DNA from 2 places in the Arthrobacter sp. 05L421 genome. Region 2 is predicted to be linked to the other one. Evidence: predicted binding sites of a transcription regulator. Region 2 holds the regulator's gene; the other holds the start of a gene.
The links. Region 2 encodes HrcA, which represses chaperone genes, less so after heat shock. Its sites were predicted from a motif close to TTNGCACTCGNNNNNNNCGAGTGCNAA; they were not measured.

Region 1 (10,431 bases), on a different contig from region 2:
CGGGTTTCCGGGCGGAGCAGTTCGCGCTCGAGGGACTCGACGACGGCTTCGGGGCTGGTCTCCGCCAGGGTCACGGCCGGTTCCTCTTCGAGTTCGCTGAAGAGGTCCGGTTCGTCGTAGCTCCCTGGTGCGCCAAAGAGTTCCTGCTGGCCGGAAGGCGCCGGGGCCGACTGCGCGCGGGTTGCGGCCTGCGCTGGGGCCGTCTGCTGGGTGGCCTGCGGCATCGCGGAACCAGCCTGGCCGGCCGGCGTCGTCTCGCCCTGCCGGGTCTGGTCCTGCTGTGCCTTGCCCTCCGGCGGCTGGCCCTCGGGCGTCCCGAACCCGGGACCCTGCCGGACCGCCACGCCCTGCTGGTACGCCGTGGCCGCTGCCCGGGCACGGACGTCGGCCGCTTCGTTGAGCTCGTGCCCGGCATGGCCCCGCACCCACTCGAAGGTGTACTTGCGGCCCACGAGCGCCTGGTCGATGTCCTTGAGGAGGTCCACGTTCAGAACCGGCTTGCCGTCGGCCTTGCGCCAGCCCTTCCGCTTCCAGCCCGGCATCCACTTGGTCACCGCATTGATGACGTACTGGCTGTCACAGAGAATCAGCAGGTCTTCCCCGGGCATGTGTGCCGTGGCCCGGAACAGGTCAAGCACCGCCATCAGTTCGCCCTGGTTGTTCGTGCCGTGGGGCCACCCGCCGGCCCGCCAGCAGTCATCGTTCACGTACCAGGCCCAGCCGGCCGGGCCGGGATTTCCTAAGGCCGAACCGTCGGCCGCTGCTGTAATCGTCACTGACCTATCCTGCCAGACCCTGCCGACACCCACCGCAACAGCGGCGGGAGGGTGCTGGCCGGAGCTGCGTTAAAGCCAACAGCGGCCCCACCCGAAGGTGGGACCGCCGTCGTCGAACAGCCGGTGGAGGCTAGCGCGGGTGGTTAGAAACCGCCCATGCCGCCCATGCCGCCCATGTCGTCGCCGCCGCCCATCTGGGCGCCAGCCTTCTCGGGCTTGTCGGCTACAACGGCCTCGGTGGTGAGGAACAGGCCGGCGATGGAAGCCGCGTTCTGCAGGGCAGAGCGGGTTACCTTGACCGGGTCGTTGATGCCAGCGGCCAGCAGGTCGACGTACTCGCCGGTGGCTGCGTTGAGGCCGTGGCCTGCGGGCAGGCCGCGGACCTTGTCCACCACGACGCCGGGCTCGAGGCCGGCGTTGAAGGCGATCTGCTTCAGCGGCGCGTCGATGGCAACGCGGACGATGTTCGCGCCCGTTGCCTCGTCACCGGAGAGCTGCAGGTTCGCGAACGCCTTGGCGCCGGCCTGGATCAGGGCAACGCCACCGCCGGCGACGATGCCCTCTTCGACAGCAGCCTTGGCATTGCGGACAGCGTCCTCAATGCGGTGCTTGCGTTCCTTGAGCTCGACCTCGGTTGCGGCCCCGGCCTTGATGACTGCAACGCCGCCGGCCAGCTTGGCCAGGCGCTCCTGCAGCTTCTCGCGGTCGTAGTCGGAATCCGAGTTCTCGATCTCGGCGCGGATCTGGGACACGCGGCCGGCGATCTGGTCGGCGTCGCCGGCACCTTCGACGATCGTGGTCTCGTCCTTGGTGACAACAACCTTGCGGGCCTTGCCAAGGAGTTCGAGTCCGGCGGTCTCAAGCTTGAGGCCGACTTCCTCGGAGATGACCTGGCCACCGGTGAGGATGGCGATGTCGGCCAGCTGCGCCTTGCGACGGTCGCCGAAGCCCGGGGCCTTGACGGCGACGGACTTGAAGGTGCCGCGGATCTTGTTGACGATCAGGGTGGCCAGGGCCTCGCCCTCGATGTCTTCGGCAATGATCAGCAGCGGCTTGGAAGACTGCATGACCTTTTCCAGGACAGCAACCAGTTCCTTGACGTTGGAGATCTTGGAGTTGACGATCAGGATGTACGGATCCTCAAGGACCGTTTCCTGGCGCTCGGCGTCGGTGACGAAGTAGGCGGAGATGTAGCCCTTGTCGAAGCGCATGCCTTCGGTCAGCTCCAGCTCCAGGCCGAACGTGTTCGACTCCTCGACCGTGATGACGCCTTCCTTGCCGACCTTGTCGAGGGCTTCGGCGATCAGGGCGCCGATCTCGTTGTCGCCAGCGGAGATGGACGCGGTGGCGGCGATCTCTTCCTTGGTCTCGATTTCCTTGGCGGACGCCAGGAGCTCGACAGTCACGGCGTCAACAGCCTTCTCGATGCCGCGCTTGAGGGACAGCGGGTCAGCGCCGGCCGCGACGTTGCGCAGGCCTTCCTTGACCAGGGCCTGTGCGAGCACAGTTGCCGTGGTGGTGCCGTCGCCTGCGACGTCATCCGTCTTCTTGGCAACTTCCTTGACCAGCTCGGCGCCGATCTTCTCGTAAGGGTCGTCCAGCTCGATCTCCTTGGCGATGGAAACACCATCGTTGGTGATCGTGGGGGCGCCCCACTTCTTTTCGAGGACGACGTTGCGTCCCCGCGGGCCGAGGGTGACCTTGACGGCGTCGGCGAGGATGTTCAGGCCCCGCTCAAGACCGCGGCGTGCCTCTTCATCAAATGCAATGATCTTGGCCATAACGGCAGTAGTCCTTTCGGGACAGTCGTTAAGAATGAACCTTCGCTGTGGTGCCCGCGACGGACGATCCCTACCCCGCGGCCTCTGTATGCCGCTGGGTCCGGGATCTCACCCCAGCAAGGTGTTCCTTTAGCTCCTGGACCGGCTGCCCCACTTCACGGCCGGGCGAACCGGGCGTCGTGTTAGCAGTCAGTGCGCTGGAGTGCTAAATCAATAATTAGCACTCCCCCGGGGAGAGTGCAAGCAGTGCCCGGCCCAAACCGCCCGCCACGCGGGCACAATACGCTAGGAGCGATCAGCCGCCACTGCTGCTGGCGCTCTCCGTGCCGGTCATTGTGGGCAGGTTGTCCTCGCCGTAGGTGTAGACCATGTAGTTCGCTTCGGTGATGTCCCCGTGGGAATCAAACTTGATCCGTCCGGACTGGCCGTCATAGTCCGGGCGCTTGCCCGCATGGAGGACGTCCACGCAGGCCTGGTAGCTCGTGCACGACTCACTCGGCGGCTGGCCGGCGGGCTGACCGGCGCCCGCGGCATTTCCGCCAGCTGCCGCCGTTCCGCCGGAGACCCCGACGAGGGATGCCGCAATGGAGGTTCCGGCGTCGTCTTCGGCCGCGGCGGCAGCGACGGCGGCGAGGATGACGGCGTCGTACGTCTCGGCGGCAAACACCATGTCCTTCAGCCCGGGGTCAACGGCAACAAGGTCCTTCTGGAAGCTGGCGGAGGGGAACACGCCGGGCAGGACCCCGCGTGCGCCCTCCAGCGCCCGCGTGCCCACTCCGGAGCCGTACCGGCTGACGGCCGCGTCGCTGAGGACAAGTTTTTTCCCGGCCAGACCGGCGTTGTTCAGTTCGGCGATGGCACCCTGCGCGCCGTCGCGTGAGACCAGGACGACGGCGTCGGGATTTGCGGCCTTGGCGGTGGCGGCAGCCTGCTGTGCCTGGCCGGGAGTGAACTCCGCGTCCGCCACGACGTCGAGCCCGGACTGTTTCGCCGCACCGGCGACGGCGGAGGCGACGACCTTGCCGTAGTCGCCTTCCTCGTGTAGCACGGCCAGGGTCTTGGCGCCGCCGTCTTGGGCCAGCTTGGCGAGGACGGAGGCCTGTGCGATGTCGGCCGCCGAGGTGCGGAAATAGTAGCCGCCGCTCTTGTAGTTGCTGAGCCCGCTGGCAGAGTTGGCCGGCGAGATGACGGCTACCTTGGCGTTGGCCAGCACGTCGATCGCGGCAGGGGCGCGGCTGGAATCGGTCGGACCGATGACGACGTCGGCTTTGCTGGCGACCAGCGCTTTCGCCTGGGCAGCCGTGTCCGTGCTGATGGTTTCCGGTAGCAGCTCCACAAGCTTGCCCTTGTGGCCACCGGCCGCGTTGATCTCCTTGACGGCGAGTTTGGCGGCCGCCAACTGTGGGGCGTTGAGGAAGGCCTGCCGCCCCGTGTTGTCCAGGATCAGCCCTATGCGCAGGGTGCCGTCGCCGCTGGCGTCGGCGCTGGCCACGCGGGCGCTGCCTGCAGGTCCCAGGCAGCCCGTCAGGGACACGGCCGCGAGTGTGCCAGCCACTAGGGCGCGGCGCAGCGGCAAAGTTCTTCCTGGGCGACCTGCCGCGTCCCGCGGGGCGTTCTTAACGAAAGCAAGTGCCACTAGGCGGGCCGGACACTTTCAGCCTGCGGGCCCTTTTCGCCCTCGCCGACTTCCAGCTCCACCCGCTGGCCCTCGTCCAGGGCGCGGTAGCCTTCCCCGACGATCGCGGACCAGTGCACGAAGACGTCGTTCTCGGAACCGTCCACGGTGATGAAGCCGTAGCCCTTCTCGGCGTTGAACCATTTGACGGTTCCCAGTGCCATGGTGTCCACACTTTCAGCTAGCTTGCGTGCGGCCCACCTCGATGTGCGCCGCGGACTGCGAAGAGAAATCCGCAGATACTGTACCCACAGCGTCCCTCAGGAACGCCGACGGCGGGCAGGTCCGCCGTCGAATAGTTATTGAGGCGTAACCGGAAATGACTACTGGAAGCCGGGTCCCAGCACAACGACGAGGGGCAAGTTGAACTCGGCGGAGTCCACGAGCGTGTCGATGCCCAGGAGCGTTCCGAGCGCCTCGGCATTGCCCTTTTGCTCCACGCCGTTGTAGAAAATCACCGACGTCTGCTGCGGGACACCGCCCCAGTTCCCTGTCTGGCCGACGGTCCAGCCGGCAGAGCTGACGGTGCCGCCGACGCGGGTGGCGAGGCCAGCGGTGGTGGTCCCGTTGTAGATCGTCACCGGCTGCGCCTTGTCCACACCGGCGGCTGTGGCGCTGGGCGTCGCTGAAGGCGTTGCCGACGGCGTTGCGCCGGCGGGTTCCGGGCTCGTCTGCGCGGGGCTGGGGCTAGCAGGGCTCGATGCGGACGCGCTGCTGCTGGCAAATGCTGACGCGCTGTCACCGGCTGTCACGGCCGCGGCCTGGCCTCCGGAGAAACCAAGCTTCGGCAGGATCAGAAAGGCAACCAGGCCAATGGCCAGGGCCACAAAGCCGGCCGCCAAGATGGGCGCCAGGCTCCGCCGGCGTGATCCGGCGACGGCCCGGTGGACACCCTGCCGGGTAGAGGTCTCCGGGACCCGATCAAATTCATCCCGAGCGTATTTGGTCATGGTGAAACGACGTCCTTGCTGATTTCATACGGGGTGCCCGAGGCCGGAACGGACGCAACAGGACGTGCGTATCCGGCTGCTCGTGACGCTACTTTACGAATCTGTTCCCAGACGGCGGGCAGTGCGGGCACGTTGGCGTGATGTACGTAGTCTACGCAATCTCTTGACCAGCATGGGATCGTGGGCCAGAGCGTCCTCGGTGTCGATGAGGGCATTGAGGATCTGGTAGTAGTGCGTGGCGGACAGATCGAACAGCTCGCGGATGGCCTGTTCCTTGGCCCCCGCGTACTTCCACCACTGCCGCTCCAGGGCCAGCATCTGCTGGTCGCGGACGCTGAGCGGAGACTCCGCAGACACCCCACCCAGGTCCCCGCCGGCAGCGGGGAATCCGGCGGAATCCTCCGCGGGCACGTGCTCTTGCGCTGTTTCGGCCACGGCACACTCCTGGTTGATTCCGAAAAAACTTGCTGGTTCCGGTAAGAGTCCGGTAAAAGTCAATCCCATGCTACGGCCGAATAACAGGGTTGTCATTTGGCGGGGTGCCGGAGCGGACGGCAGTTGCGGAAGAATGGGGGCTGTGTCCAATTCCGAACTTCCCTCCGAATCTAATTCCGACGCGCTGTTCGAGCTGGAACCCGAAGCCGCAGACGGCATCCGGTTCGCGGACCTGGCGCACCGGCCGCTGACCGAGCTGGTCGCTCCGGACTGGGCGGAAGCGCTGGCACCGGTCGAGGCACAGTTGCGGGAGGCGCTCACCTTCCTCGCCGGCGAAATGGCCGCCGGGCATGGTGTGCTGCCGTCGCCGCCAGACCTGCTGCGGGCCTTCCGCCAGCCGCTCGCCGGTGTCCGGGTGCTGGTAGTAGGGCAGGATCCCTATCCGACGCCGGGGCACGCCGTAGGGCTGTCCTTCGCCGTGGACGGCGCCACCCGGCCGATCCCCCGCAGCCTGGCAAACATCTACAAGGAACTTCAGGCCGATCTCGGCGTCCCGCCGCGCGTCCACGGGGACCTTAGCCGCTGGTCGGAGCAGGGCGTACTGCTGCTGAACAGGGTGCTCAGTGTCCGGGCAGGCGCGGCTGGCTCGCACCGGAACAAGGGCTGGGAGGCTGTCACAGCGGCGGCCATCCGGGCAGTCGCGGACCGCCCGTCCGCCTCCGGCGCTGGCCGCGCTCCCCTTGTGGTGATCCTGTGGGGGAAGGATGCCGAATCCGTGCGGCCGCTGCTGGGCTCCGCTGCCGTGATCGCCAGCGCCCACCCCAGCCCGCTCTCGGCCTCGCGCGGGTTCTTCGGATCGCGGCCCTTTAGCCGAGCCAACGCCCTGCTGCAGGAGCAGGGCAACGGGACGGTCGACTGGGAACTGCCGCCGCTGCCGTAACAGGCTTCCATCCGGAGCTCCCGGCCAGGGTTCTTGGTTAGGCTTAGCTGCATGACTTCCGTCCCCGCCGCCACCACCGCCACCCGGAACTCGCGTCCCCAGACCGACCTGACGGTCCTGCGCAGAGAACAACTTTCCCCGCACATGGTCCGGATCATCGCAGGCGGACCAGGGTTCGCCGGGTACGTCAACAATGACTATGTGGACCGGTACGTCAAGATCGTCTTTCCGCAACCCGGTATCGAATACCCGCAACCGCTGGACCTGTGGGCCGTCCGGGAAGCGATGCCGCGCGATCAATGGCCGCACACCCGGACCTACACGGTCCGCTGGGTGGACGCGGCGGCGCAGGAACTGGCCATCGATTTCGTGATCCACGGCGACGAGGGCCTCGCTGGCCCCTGGGCGGCCGCCGCCCAGCCCGGCGATCGCCTGACCTTCACTGGCCCGGGCGGCGGATACAACCCGGATCCGGCGGCGGACTGGTACCTGTTTGCCGGCGATGAGTCCGCCCTGCCGGCCATCGGCGCCGCGATCGAATCCCTGCCGGAGGATGCCCGCGGCCTGGCCCTGCTCGAGGTGGACAGCGACGCCGACATCCAGCCCATCGCCGGACCGGCCGGCGTCGAACTGCGCTGGCTCCTGCGCGGCGGCGTCCCCGCCGGAGAGAGCGACCTGCTGGTCACGGCCGTGCGCGAAGCCGAGTGGCCTGAGGGGCGGGTGCAGGTCTTTGCCCACGGCGAGCGGGGCTACATGAAAGGCCTGCGGGAGGTTTTTTACGTGCAGCGCGGGCTGGAGCGGGCGCAGGTTTCCCTGTCGGGCTACTGGGCCAGGGGCCGCATGGAGGACGATTTCCAGGCGGAGAAGAAGCTCCCCATCGGCAAGATCTAACGGCGCAAGATCTAAAACGTTAGATCTAACGGCGCAAGATCTAAGAGCGCCAGATCCAGCCACAAGATCTGGCGTTACCAGGCCCAGCGGCTAGATCCCTCCGGACTACCTAGCGGCGACGGGCCCTGCGCCGCTCGTTGCTCGCCAGGCTCCGCGTCAGCGGCCGCGCCAAGGTGTCACCGAGCACGATGCCGGCGGCGACACCGAGCACGATCGCCCCGGCGTTGAGCATCCCGCCGGCGCCCATGAGAATCTCCGATTCCTCGATGGTCAATACATACATGGACCGGAATATAGTGAGCCCGGGGAGCAGGATCAGGGCTGCGGGGACGGCCACGACCAGCTGGGGAGCGCCCATCCGGAGGGCCACCACGCGGGCCAGCAGGCCAATCACCACAGCCGCGACGGCCGGTGCGAAGCGGGAGCCGATGCCCAGAGCATCACCGCCGATCAGGACCAGATAGCCCACCACCCCCACGGCCGCCGTCGGCAGCAGCAGCGTCCAGCTGGTCTGTTCCGTTATGCCGATCATCAGCACAGCGATGGCGATCATGATGACCACGGCCCACCACGGATATGCCGGGGGGAATGTTTCGGTGACATTGATCGCCTTCATGCCGGTCATGTCTCCGACAACGAAGCCGACGGCAATGCCGGCGACGAGCGCACCGAAGGTCAGCATGGTGGAGACGAAACGGCCGGCCGCCGTGACCGGGAAGCCGTTGATCGCGTCCTGCACCGAGGAGACGAGCCGGCCGGTCGGCAGTAGCAGCAGGATTCCGCCGACCACCACGATGGCTGGCGGAATCTGGATTCCTACCATGCCGCCGAAACGCCATAACAGCAGGGCGATGAAAGTGACCAGGAAGGAACACGAGGCTGTGACGAAGAAGTCAGGTGTGCGCCACCGCCCCAGTTGCCTGGCCAGCAGGCTGACCATGAGGTTGGAGACAAAGGCGACGGCAGAGGCTCCGAGGTCGCCGCCGAGAACACCGACGAAGACGGCCGAGAACACGCCGAATGCCACAGTGACCATCCAGCGCGGGAAAGGCTTGGAACTGTGGGTGATTTCGTCGAGCCGGCGCACAGCCTCCTCGCGTCCCACGCCGCCGGAGACGATGTCCGTGACGAGCTGGTGCACCTTGGCCAAGCCCGCGTAGTTGTTGGTCCAGGACCGCACGACACGAAGCAAGGTTATGGGCGTCTGGTCCTTCGGGGCATAGTTGATGGCCACCGACTGGTTGGTGATGTCCACTTCGATGTTCTTGAGTCCCAGGGCGGCCGTGATGGCGATGATGCTGGTCTCGACTTCCAGGGCTCCGGCGCCGTACCGGAACATCGATTCCGCCAAATGCAGCGCGAAGTCGATCGTCTTGCGGGCCGAGGCGTCGACGCCGCCCACCTGGATCATCGGGTTCGCATAGGGGCTGCCGGCGAGCCGGTCCACGATGCTCATGGGCGCCGTGGGCGGGTTCTCGCCCTGGACCAGCCTGCGCAACATGCGCTTCGCGGCCGCGTTCTGGCGCACCTCCACGGGCGACATCGGCTGCGTCCGGGGCAGGCCGTCCGTGGGTGGCCTGCGGTGGCCGTCGATTCCGTTGTTCATTCCGGCCTCCTCACTGTCCAAGGCTGTCCTCGATTGTCTTTGTCTCGGGTTAGTAGAACTGTTGGCCCGTGCGCCGGGTGTAGAGCTGGCGTGCCACGCGCTCCCCCGCCGTCATCCAGGCTTTGTATTTCAGCGGGCTCAGGACCTGGTCGTAACAGCCGACGAAGTCGGTCACGGTCTTGCTGAAGCTGGTTTTGAACAGGCCCAGCCCATGGAACGGGTTGGACGTGTCCTTGAGCTTGTCGCTTGGCGGGGTGCCGCAGAAGTCGTATTCGGTGCAGCCGAGTTCCTTGACCTGGTTGATCGCAGTCCACTGCACGAGGTGCGAGTCGCCGTACTGGCCGCGCTTCTGCAGGGAGCCGCCGTCCTTGTACGTTCCCTTGCGGCCGTAGTTGATCACGAACGCGCCAACTGAGGGCACACCGTTTTCGTACACGAACATCAGCCTGCCTTGGTCACGGGCCAGGAAGTTGGTCCAGAACCGGCGGTAGTACTCGTACTCGCGCACCCGGACCTGGGATTTGGCTTCCACCGTGGTGGTCATCAGGGCATACATGGCCCGGAAGTTCTCTTCCGTGGGCTCCGCGTTGTGGACCTCCACGCCCTCGCGGATGGCGCGGCGCACGGCGTTTCGGCCCCGGGAGTGGAGATTGCGCAGCAACTGGTTTTCCTCGGGCGCAATATCGAGCAGCGCCGTGGAGTCGTTGGGCTGCAGGTTGTGGGTCTTGACCAAACCCGCCCCTTCGAGGATCCGCACGGCCTCGTCCGAGAGAATGATGTCCGGCTCGATCTTGATCGCAAAGACGCCCAGCTTGGCCTTTTTTACGAAGTCCGCGTTCGCCGCGGCGATCCCGGGGATGTCCTCGACGGACGCCACGTCGGGTCCCTTGATCAGGTACCAGAGCTTGCCGAGAAGCGGAAACGACTTCTCGAGGACCAGGTTGTAGCTCGTGTAATCGGCCGACTCATAGACCAGGTGCAGGGGCTTCCAGCCAAAGTGCTGCTTGACCTCGGCGAACGCTTCAGATTGCAGGAGATTGCCGCCGTTGGGGTTCGCGGTGACGAGGGCATCCCAGCTGGCAATCTCCTCGGCAGAGGCAAAGCGGGCAGTGAATTCACGCAAGGGTGCGGTATCCAATCATTGCGGTACGAGCTTCGGCGGCATGCGGACATGCAGCCCCAAGTCTATCGGTCCGCACCCTGCCGCCGGTCCCGGCAAGGCGGTTACGCTGGTCTCATGCAGGCTCAGCAACACCCGCTGGAAGGCCGGCCCGGGGCACCCGGCGGCCGCTCGCGGGGCGCCGGCAGCGGCTTCGGCGCCGGCTCCCAAGTCGTCGCACTGCTCCTGTTCCTCGGCGCGTCGGCGCTGGTTGCGGC
Region 2 (10,431 bases):
AGGCGTGTTGATGTGCCGGCGGGTCCAGTCCGCGAAGTGGTATCCGGGAATGTGGGACTTTCCCGGCGGCCACATCGAGGACGGAGAATCAGCCGGCGAGGCGCTGGCCCGTGAACTCCTCGAAGAAATCGCAGTGACAGTAGTTCCGCCCGGCAGCGCTCCCTCGTTTACGGTGCAGGCCAACGAGGGCACACCTGACGGGTTGGCGCTCTCAGGGTGGGTCCTGGACGCCTGGTCAGGCGACCCTGCGAACGCGGCCACGGCTGAGCATTCTGAAATACGCTGGCTCAGCCCTGACGATGCCCTCGGGCTGGACCTCGCACACGACTCCTACACCGGACTACTTCGAAACCTCCGACGGCCCCGGAGCGACGGCGCCCCGTGAAGAGGACAATGATTTCCGCTTCGTGACAAGGCGCGCTCCCACCGATAGGCTCCGACAAATGTCGGCTGTCGGGGGGAGCACGATGAAGCGCAGTCAGTTCTGGCAATGCCTGTCTTCCGTCGTGCTTTGCGGAATTCTCATGACGTCCTGCGCAGCCGGGACCACTGGCGGTCCCGGAACGGCCGGCTCCACTCCGCCCGCCGCTCCCCCAAATTCACAGACAGTGTCCCGGACCCCCGTAGAAGCGTGCGCGCCGTTCCTGCCGTCAGCCTCCTGTTCCCCATACGCCAGCATCTCCGGCACGGCCAATGGCAAAAATCTTCCATGGCTGGCCTCCGGCGCAGTGACCGTGCAGCTAACCACTGTGACTGGGTCGCTCCAACTGGCGGTCAAGACTCCCTGCAACCCGGTGGGCGGTCCCGCGACGATCAGTGGAAATACGCTCGACGTCGGGGATATTGCCGTCGGCGCCATGGGATGTGCCGGCGACGTCGGAGCCCAGGAGCAGTGGGTCGTGGGGTTCCTGCAGCGCCCTATCGAGATGACATCTGCCGACGGAGTGCTCCACTGGACGAGCGGACCAGACACACTGACGCTCCGAGCCAACTAGGCCAGACCGCCAGAACCCAGGCACCGCGCCCTGGGTGCGCGCTGGAGGTATAGTCGTCCCATGCTGTCCACGCGTCGATTTATCTGCCCCCGACCGGTCTCCGGTCGCGAGGGCTCTGTGGCGCGCGCCTAGGTCCTGGCGCCGGATTGAGTCGGGGGGAACCCCACCACTCGAATCCGAACACAAGGACCTGCCATGCTCACTTATCTCCGCCCGACCGAACTCCTCGACGCTTTGACCATCCGTGATCTTTCAGATCCGGACGGCCGGCCCCATGCCATGCAGACGCTGCTGCAGGGCATCATCGACGCTCTCTGCCGTGAATGGGGAGTGCCACAACGAATCGTCCGCCACAGCCCCCTGGTGAGTGTGGCCGACAACTACGATCGCCTGGGGTTCAGCGCGTCAGACGTGACGCGGGATCAAAAATACTCCCGCTACCTCAGCCCCACGGTCATGCTCCGCAGCCACACGTCGGCTTCCATCCCCTCGCAGCTGCGGGCACTGGACGACAACGCCTCGGTGGACGAGCTTTGGGCCGTCCCCGGTCTGGTCTATCGACGCGACAGCATCGACCGCACCCACGTGGGAACTCCCCACCAGGTCGACCTGTGGCGCGTCAGCTCGCGCGGACAACTCGATGCCGACAACCTGCAGGAGATGATCGGATCCCTGGTGCAGGCGGTGCTTCCGGAGGCACGATGGCGAGCAGTTCCAGCCGTGCATCCCTACACCAGAGAAGGCCTGCAGGTCGATGTCCTCATGGACGGAGAGTGGCTCGAACTAGCAGAATGCGGTCTCATGGCGCCTCATCTCTTCTCCGACGCTGGCCTGGATCCCACGAGGTGGTCCGGGCTTGCTCTTGGGATGGGCTTGGACCGGGCCCTGATGCTCCGCAAGGGCATCCCCGACATCCGGCTGCTGAGGTCCACAGACGAGCGAATCGAGAAGCAGATGTTGGACCTGTCCCGCTGGAAACCGGTCTCTCAAATGCCCTCCATCCGCAGGGACATCTCCATTGTGGTGCCCGCGGACATGGACACTGAAGTGCTCGGCGACCGGGTGCGAACAGCATTGGGCGAAAAGGCGGCGGACCTGGAAAGCGTCGAACTCCTGGCCCTAACCCCGCATGGAGACCTCCCCGCAACAGTGCAGGAACGACTTCGCATCTGCGATGGTCAGGCCAATGCACTGATACGTCTGGCGCTGCGTCCCCTGACCCGGACCATGACAGATCAGGAGGCGAATAAAATCCGAGACGACGTCTACTTGGCCCTGCATGAGGGGCCAGTCCGGGAGCTCATCGCAGGATAGAGCTGTGCCGGCCTTCCGCCCTGGCGTTAGGAACCTATGACTCGCGGGAATTAGGTATCAACTTTGTATCGGCCTCATATCGTTCCCGTTGCAGTTCCCGCGCCGGGGCCGAAACCCGGCTGTCGCGCCGCGCCCGTGTGCCATGCTGGAATCCCGCTGTCCCAGGATCGCCGGGCCGCTCTCCGGCAGGTGGAGGATGCTCGGCCACCGGCGGTCCAGGACGGCTATAAACAGATCATCGCCGCGGAGCGCGGGGCACAAGAAGGGACAGCGGCATCAGGAAGCGTGAAGTTCAGCAGTCAACGGTGGGGCGCGTCCGCCGCGCCGCGCTGGCGCTGGCGCTGCCCGCCGTCCTCCTCCTGTCCGGCTGCGTGGCAACACCGCAAAGCGGCATCACGAACTCCAGCAGCCCGTCGGAGCTCATACCCGTCCCGGCGTCGGGCGTCCCCACCACCAGCGCTCCGCTCGAAACTGCCCAGACGTCGAACAAGGCTCCGGTGTATTGGATCGGCCGGAGCAATGACAACGCGTTTCTCTACCGCGAGTTCCGTGACGTCCCGGATCAGGACAACCCCGTCACCCGCGCCCTTCGAGTGATGATGTCCCAGACGCCGCTGGACCCGGATTTCTTCACGCCTTGGCAGAACCCGAAGAAGCTGGCGACGTCGATTTCCGGCAAGAATGTCATCACGGTGGATGTCTCCGCGGATGCCTTCAACAGCAACGTGGATGCCGCCATGGCCGAGCGGGCCATCCAGCAGCTCGTGTACACGGCGACGGCTGCCGCGGCCAGCGCAGGCCTCATCGATGCCGGACAGCAGGCCCAGGTGGTTGTGCTGGTTGACGGTCACACCGACTACGTGGCCTTCAATCACGTCCGGCTGGGCGAGCCGACCTCCCGCAGCGCCGGGATGGTGGCACCTGTGTGGATCATCGATCCGCAGGAAGGCACGTCAGTGGCCGACGGTTCGGTCAAGATCAGCGGCCGGAGCACCGTCCAGGGCGGGAAGCTCCGCTGGGCGATCCTCAAGGTAGACGGCGACGGCGACAACGCCAAGACGGCCTACCTCAACGGCAACGCCACGGCCTCGGCCGACTCCACCCAGTCCGGGTTGTTCACCTTGTCCGTGAACCTTGCCCCGGGCAACTACGAAGTCCGTGTGTCCCAGGTGGACGCGTCCGACAGCGCCAAGGAAGTGTTCCAAGACACCCGCGGCTTCACGGTTAAATAGTCCGGTAAGTAGTCTGACGCATCGTCTAAATAGACTGACGCATCGTCCTGCGAGGCCAATAATTTGGCGCATCGAATGGTCTGAGGCTTCACATAGCCTTCACGTCAGGAAGCCGCCACGCCGGCGGCCGGTCACCACCGGCCGAGGACGTCGCTGGCCAGCACGGTGGCGGCCGGCCCGGCGGTGGACGAGCGCAGCACATGGTGACCCAACAATGCCGTGACCGCCCCTGCGTCGCACAACCTGGTCACCTCCCGCGGGCTGATGCCGCCTTCAGGGCCCACGATCAGCAGGACTTCACGGGACCCGGCGTCGCCGGGCGGTGCGGTTTCCAGCCATGATTCCAGGACGTGCCGCAGCGGGCGGACGGCATCTTCGTGCAGGATGACCGCGAGGTCCGCGGCCGCCACAGCCGCCTGCAGCCCGGCGCCGTCGACTGCCGCCCGGACCTCCGGGATCCAGGCGCGGCGCGCCTGCTTGGCAGCTGCCGTCACCACTGACTGCCATTTGGCGTGCGCCTTCGCGGCCCGTTCAGCCTTCCACCGCACAATAGACCGCTCCGCCTGCCAGGGAATGACGGCGTCGATGCCCAGTTCGGTGGCCGTTTCGGCCGCGAGTTCGTCGCGGTCGCCCTTGGCGAGGGCTTGGACCAGGACCAGTCTGGTCCCGGGCCGCGGCTCATCGGCAAGGCCGAGGCACTCGACGGTCAGCTCACCGGGCAGCGCGGCCATCACCTTGCCGGTCAGCCGTTTGCCCGCGCCGTCGGCGATGTCCACGGCCTCGCCGACGGCGATCCGCTTGACGGTGACGGCGTGGCGGGCCTCGGGGCCCTCCAGGACGAAGGCGGAGCCGGGGACCTGCTGATCCAGCGTGCCGGGGGCGGTGAAGAAGACCGGGTTACTCACCGCTACAGGTTACCGAGCCGGTCCCGGAGTTTGGCGAAGACGCCGCCGCTGGCCGCGAGCTTTCCGGCCGTGAAGTGTTCGCCGCGCAGCTTGGCAAGCTGGCGGAGCAAGTCTTCCTGGGCGGCGTCGAGCTTGCCGGGCGTTTCGACCTGAAGGTGCACTTTCAGGTCACCGCGCCCGTGGCCGCGGAGGTGGGTGACACCAAGGCCGCGCAGGGTGATGATCTCGCCCGACTGGGTGCCGGCCCGGACGTCAATCTCCTGCTGCCCGTCGAAGGTATCGAGGCTAATTTCGGTGCCGAGTGCGGCGGCCGTCATGGGGATGTTGAGGCTCGCGTGCAGGTCGTCGCCGTCGCGGACGTACGTGGCGTCATTGTTGACCCGGATCTCCACATACAGGTCCCCGGCCGGACCGCCGGCGGGGCCCGCCTCGCCCTGGCCGGACAACTGGATGCGGGTGCCCGTACCAACGCCCGCCGGTACCTTGACGGTCAGCGAGCGGCGGCTGCGGATCCGGCCCTGGCCGTTGCATTCGTTGCAGGGGTCCTTGATGACGGTACCGAAGCCCTCACAGGATCCACAGGGGGCCGAGGTCATGACCTGGCCCAGGATGGAGCGCACAGCGCGCTGGACCTGGCCGCTGCCGCCACAGATGTCGCAGCGCACCGGGTGGGTGCCCTCGCGGCAGCAGGAGCCATCGCACGTCGGGCAGACGACAGCCGTGTCGACCTCGAGTTTCTTGTTGACGCCGAAAACCGCCTCGCGGAGGTCGATACGCACGCTGATCAGCGCGTCCTGGCCGCGGCGGACCCGGGAGGCCGGGCCGCCCTGGCCACCGCCCGCCCCGAAGAAGGTCTCGAAGATGTCTTGGAAGGCGAAGCCCTGGCCCGAGTAGCTGCCGCCGCCGAAGCCGTTGTCGGTGCCGTTCTCGTTGCCGGTGGTGTCATACACCCGGCGCTTCTGCGGATCGGAGAGGACTTCATAGGCGTGGGTGACGGCCTTGAACCGGTCCGAGGCGTCTTCTCCCGGGTTCACGTCCGGGTGCAGGGTCCGGGCCAGTTTCCGGTACGCCTTCTTGATCTCCTCCCCCGTTGCGTCGCGGGAGACTCCAAGAACGTCATAGTGGCTGGTCAAAGTTTGTATCTCTTCCTTTTTGTACTGCCGGTGGGGCAAGAAGTCGCGTTGGTCCCGGGCCCGTCAGGGCCCCAGGATCCTCGAAAGGTAACGGGCCACCGCGCGGACGGCGGCCATGGTGGTGGGATAGTCCATCCGGGTGGGTCCGAGGACGCCGACCTTGGCCGTGGCGTCCGGCCCGTAGGCGGTGGCCACCACCGAGGCCTCGGCGAGACCGTCGTAGGGGTTTTCCCGGCCAATGCTGACGGTCACACCGCGCGGGTCTTCGGCCATTTCGCTGAGCAGGCGGAGCATGACCACCTGTTCCTCGAGCGCCTCCAGCACGGGGCCGATGCTGAGCGGGAAGTCCACATTGGATCGTGCCAGATTGGCCGTGCCGGCCATGACCATGCGCTCCTCGCGGCTGGTGGTGGCCAGGGCCTCCAGGCCGCGGGCCAGCGCCTGCGCCGGACCACGGCGCGCGGGCGGGCCACTGGCGACGACGGCGGGCAGCAGCTGGGGCAGCAGGCTCAGCGGGGTCCCGGAGAGGCTCGCCAGGAAGCGGGTGCGCAGCTCCGCCAGGGCGTCGTCGGGAATGTCCTGCCCGACATCGATGACGCGCTGCTCCACTTTGCCGGTGTCCGCGATGAGGACAATCAGCACCTTCCGGGGAGCCAGCAGCACAAACTCGATGTGCCGCACCCGGGCCCGGCTGAGCAGCGGATACTGCACGACGGCGACCTGGTTGGTCAGGTGGGAGAGGAGCCTCACGGTCCGGTCGAGGATGTCGTCGAGGTCCTCGGATCCTTCCAGCAACGCCTGGATTGCCCGGCGCTCGGCCTGGGACAACTGCTTCACCGCTGAGATCTGGTCGACGAAGAGCCGGTAGCCCTTGTCGGTGGGGATCCGGCCGGCGCTGGTGTGCGGCGCCGTGATCAGGCCCTCGTCCTCCAGCGCCGCCATGTCATTTCGGATCGTGGCGCTGGACACACCAAGATGATGCCGCTCAACCAGCGCTTTGGAACCAACGGGCTCACGCGAATGGACGTAGTCCTCCACGATGGCGCGCAGCACTTCGAGTTTGCGCGGTTCGCTCACGCTCCACCTCCAATCGACGGTCCCGCAGCCGGTGCCGCCCGCGTTGTCCGGTTCGCGTCCAGAAGTAGTACCCAGAGGTAATACAGAGACGGCCGTCTCCGGACAAGGGTTAGCACTCGACATGCCTAAGTGCTAACCAGTCTAATATGAGTCGCCGCGTTGTTAGCATTGGATTCGCTCCAGGCGTGGCCCGCGGGGTTGCGATTCCCGTCACGCCGGTGCCGGGACCGTGGCAGCCGCTGCCGTTGCCGCGCCGTCGCGGTCCGGTTCCGGACCCGGAGAGTTCCACCAACCGCCGTACATTCCGAGTGCAAAGTAAGCGTGTAGAGATGTCGTACCAGAACTGGGGACCCCAGGACCTGTCCGCCCCCGCCAAGACCCAGTTGCCGGAAGTCCCGGTGGAACGCGGGATGGTCCTCGAGGAGGTCCAGTCCGGCTGGGTGGGAGCCGTGACCCGCGTGGAGAAGTCCGGCGGCATGCATGTGGTGGCGCTCGAGGACCGGCGGGGCAAGTCCCGGTCCTTCCGCCTCGGCTTTGGCTTCCTGCTGGAGGGCCAGCCGATCCAACTGATGCCGCCGGCCCCGAAGAAGGCGGCCCCGGCCTCCGGTGCCGGCCGCACGGCGTCGGGCTCGGTCCGGGTGGCGGGGCACCGCGCACAGGTGGCCAAGGCCAGCCGCATCTGGGTGGAAGGAAAGCACGACGCCGAGCTGGTGGAAAAGGTATGGGGCGATGACCTCCGCGTGGAGGGCATCGTCGTCGAACCCCTGCACGGCATTGACGACCTCGCGGGCGCCGTGGCGGAGTTCGGTCCGGGCCCCGGCCGCCGCCTCGGCGTTCTCGTTGACCACCTGGTGCCAAACTCCAAGGAGTCACGGATCGCTGACGCCGTCATGGCCTCACCGGGCGCCGCCGGCAACGTCCTGATTGTGGGCCACCCTTATGTGGATGTATGGCAAGCCATCCGGCCTGCGGTCCTGGGTATTGAGAAGTGGCCCGTGATCCCCCGCGGAGTCGACTGGAAGACAGGCATCCTGATGGCTTTCGGGTGGCCCCACTCCACGAAGGAGGACGTCGGCGTCGGCTGGCAGAAACTATTGGGGGCGGTCCGCAGCTACGCGGACCTCGAGCCGTCCCTGCTGGGCCGCGTGGAAGAGGTCATTGACTTCCTCACCGTGCCCTAGTTTGCCGCGGCGGACGCTCCCTGATCTCCATTTCCGCGCCCAAGCAAGTATTCTTGGAACGGTGACCGCGCTCCCAGCACGGTTCCGGCTATTCCAGGCACAACCTGGCAGCAACGCATCACCGCAATCCGAAGGGCTTCACCGTGGCAGATAACGCACGCGAACAGACGGGCAACCAGGCCGGCCATGGTCAGCCCCCGTACCATGGCGTTCCGGCAAATGCGCTTCCGCTGACGGCCAGCGAGGACCGGCAGTGGGCCACGCTGGCGCACTTCGGCGGCATCCTGGGCTGCGTGCCGTCGCTGCTGATCTATCTGATTTTCAAGGACCGCGGCCCGTTCACTGCGCAGGAATCCAAGGAAGCCCTCAATTTCACGCTGCCGCCGACCCTCGCCGCGGTGCTCGCCAATCTGCTCGTCTTCATTCCCGTGGTGGGCAATCTCTTCGCCGTGCTCGCCACAGTGATCTGGATCGCCGTGACGTGCTTCTCGGTGGCGGCAGGCATCCACGTCAACCGCGGCCAGCCGCACCGCTACGAATTCAACCTGCGCTGGATCAAATAGCCCAGCCCGGACGCAAGCAAGAGAGCCGGCCGCTGCCCGTCAGGGCAAGCGGCCGGCTCTATTCGTGTGCGGGTTTCATGTGCGGGTGCTGCGTGCGGCGGCCCCGGAGGGTCCTAGTCGGCCCGCTCAGTCCGGCAGGAGCCTGCGGACCACTGCGTCGGCCAACAACCGGCCCTTGAGCGTGAGGATGAGCCGGCCCTTGAAAGCGGCCGCGGGATCCACTAGGCCGTCGGCAATCAGGCCCGCGACGGCGTGCCGGCCGGTGTCCCCCAGGCCGCCCAGGCTCGGGATGTCGAGTCCGGAGTTCAGCCGGGCCTCGAGCATGACGCGTTCCACGTTGCGGGTTTCGGTGTCCAGCGTTTCGCGTCCGGCGGCGGGTGAGACCCCGGCGCCGAGGCGGTTGGCGTAGGCGGTGGGGTGCTTGACGTTCCACCACCGGACGCCGCCCACGTGCGAGTGCGCGCCTGGTCCGATGCCCCACCAGTCGTCCCCCCGCCAGTAGGCGAGGTTGTGCCGGCAGGCCTGCTCGGGGGTGCGGGACCAGTTGCTGACCTCGTACCAGGTGAGCCCGGCCGCGGAAATCAGCTCGTCGGCGAGTTCGTACTTGGCGGCGTGGTCGTCGTCGTCGATTCCGGGCACTTCGCCGCGGCGGATCTGCGCCGCGAGCTTGGTGCCATCCTCAACAATCAAGGCGTAGGCGCTGATGTGGTCGGGCGCGTAGGACAGTGCCGTCTCGAGCGAGCAGCGCCAGTCACCCAGCGACTCCCCCGGCGTCCCGTAAATAAGGTCGAGGCTGACCGCGAGCCCCGCGTCCCGCGCCCACTGCACCACTTCGGGCACCCTGCTGGGCGTGTGGGTGCGGTCCAGGACCTTCAGGACATGCGGAACGGCCGACTGCATGCCGAAGGACACCCGGGTGAACCCGGCGTCGGCGAGCAGCTGGAGTGATTCGGGGGTGACGGAATCCGGGTTTGCCTCGGTGGTCACCTCGGCCCCGGGCTGCAGGCCCCAGGCGCCGATCGCGGCCGTGAGGATGCGCGCCAGGTCCTCGGCCGGCAGCAGCGTGGGCGTGCCGCCGCCAAAAAAGACCGTGCCGAGCGGGCGCGCGGGCAGGCCGCTGAGCTTCAGGGCCTCGGCGGCGAAATCCACCTCCGCGATCGCTGTGGCGGCGTAGGCGTCTTGGGAGGCCCCGCCGCCCAACTCCGTGGCGGTGTAGGTGTTGAAGTCGCAGTACCCGCACCGGACCGCACAAAACGGGATGTGCACGTACAGCCCGAAGGCACGCTGATCGGCGCCCTCGCGCGCCTGGGCGGGCAGGAGCCCGTCCGGCGGCGCCGGGTCACCGAGAGGAAGAACGCTAGGCACGGGCCAGGCCTGCCGATACTGCAGCAACAGTCATTACCAGCACCGCTACTTCTTGGCCTTGTCCTTGGACTCGTCCGTCGTGAGCGCGGCGATAAAAGCTTCCTGCGGCACTTCGACGCGGCCCACCATCTTCATGCGCTTCTTGCCTTCCTTCTGCTTTTCGAGCAGTTTGCGCTTTCGGGTGATGTCACCGCCGTAACACTTGGCAAGGACGTCTTTGCGGATGGCGCGGATGCTTTCGCGGGCAATGATCCTGGAGCCGATGGCGGCCTGGATGGGCACCTCGAACTGCTGGCGCGGAATGAGTTCGCGCAGCTTGCCGGTCATCATGACGCCGTAGGCGTAGGCCTTATCGCGGTGCGTGATGGCGGAGAAGGCGTCAACCTGCTCGCCCTGGAGCATGATGTCCACCTTGACGAGGTCGGCCACTTGTTCGCCGTCGGCCTTCCAGTCCAGCGAGCCGTAGCCTCGGGTCTTGGACTTGAGGATGTCGAAGAAGTCGAAGACGATTTCGGCCAGCGGCAGGCGGTAGCGGATTTCCACCCGGTCCTCGGAGAGGTAATCCATGCCGCCCATGACGCCGCGCCGGCTCTGGCACAGCTCCATGATGGCGCCGACAAACTCGTTCGGCGCAAGGATGGTGGCGGAGACCATCGGCTCGCGGAC

Region 1: a site for HrcA is predicted at 2,740-2,766, ahead of groL (chaperonin GroEL). Genes of this name have one in related genera too.

What each region holds. Positions count from the first base shown of each region.
Region 1 covers NZ_JBFTOC010000008.1:108,651-119,081, forward strand. The annotation lists gene AC1DKQ_RS11550 (RNase H family protein) at 1-776, opposite strand, end outside; gene groL (chaperonin GroEL) at 920-2,557, opposite strand; gene AC1DKQ_RS11560 (ABC transporter substrate-binding protein) at 2,853-4,091, opposite strand; gene AC1DKQ_RS11565 (cold-shock protein) at 4,193-4,396, opposite strand; gene AC1DKQ_RS11570 (LytR C-terminal domain-containing protein) at 4,556-5,182, opposite strand; gene AC1DKQ_RS11575 (DUF3263 domain-containing protein) at 5,276-5,617, opposite strand; gene AC1DKQ_RS11580 (uracil-DNA glycosylase) at 5,751-6,557, shown strand; gene AC1DKQ_RS11585 (siderophore-interacting protein) at 6,609-7,448, shown strand; gene AC1DKQ_RS11590 (threonine/serine exporter family protein) at 7,558-9,054, opposite strand; gene AC1DKQ_RS11595 (lipid II:glycine glycyltransferase FemX) at 9,104-10,177, opposite strand; gene AC1DKQ_RS11600 (TspO/MBR family protein) at 10,292-10,431, shown strand, end outside.
Region 2 covers NZ_JBFTOC010000002.1:62,019-72,449, reverse strand. The annotation lists gene AC1DKQ_RS03240 (NUDIX domain-containing protein) at 1-385, shown strand, start outside; gene AC1DKQ_RS03235 (META domain-containing protein) at 750-995, shown strand; gene srmL (PheS-related mystery ligase SrmL) at 1,191-2,309, shown strand; gene AC1DKQ_RS03225 (GerMN domain-containing protein) at 2,615-3,541, shown strand; gene AC1DKQ_RS03220 (16S rRNA (uracil(1498)-N(3))-methyltransferase) at 3,673-4,446, opposite strand; gene dnaJ (molecular chaperone DnaJ) at 4,449-5,579, opposite strand; gene hrcA (heat-inducible transcriptional repressor HrcA) at 5,643-6,656, opposite strand; gene AC1DKQ_RS03205 (DUF3097 domain-containing protein) at 6,986-7,837, shown strand; gene AC1DKQ_RS03200 (DUF4870 domain-containing protein) at 7,981-8,400, shown strand; gene hemW (radical SAM family heme chaperone HemW) at 8,527-9,765, opposite strand; gene lepA (translation elongation factor 4) at 9,811-10,431, opposite strand, start outside.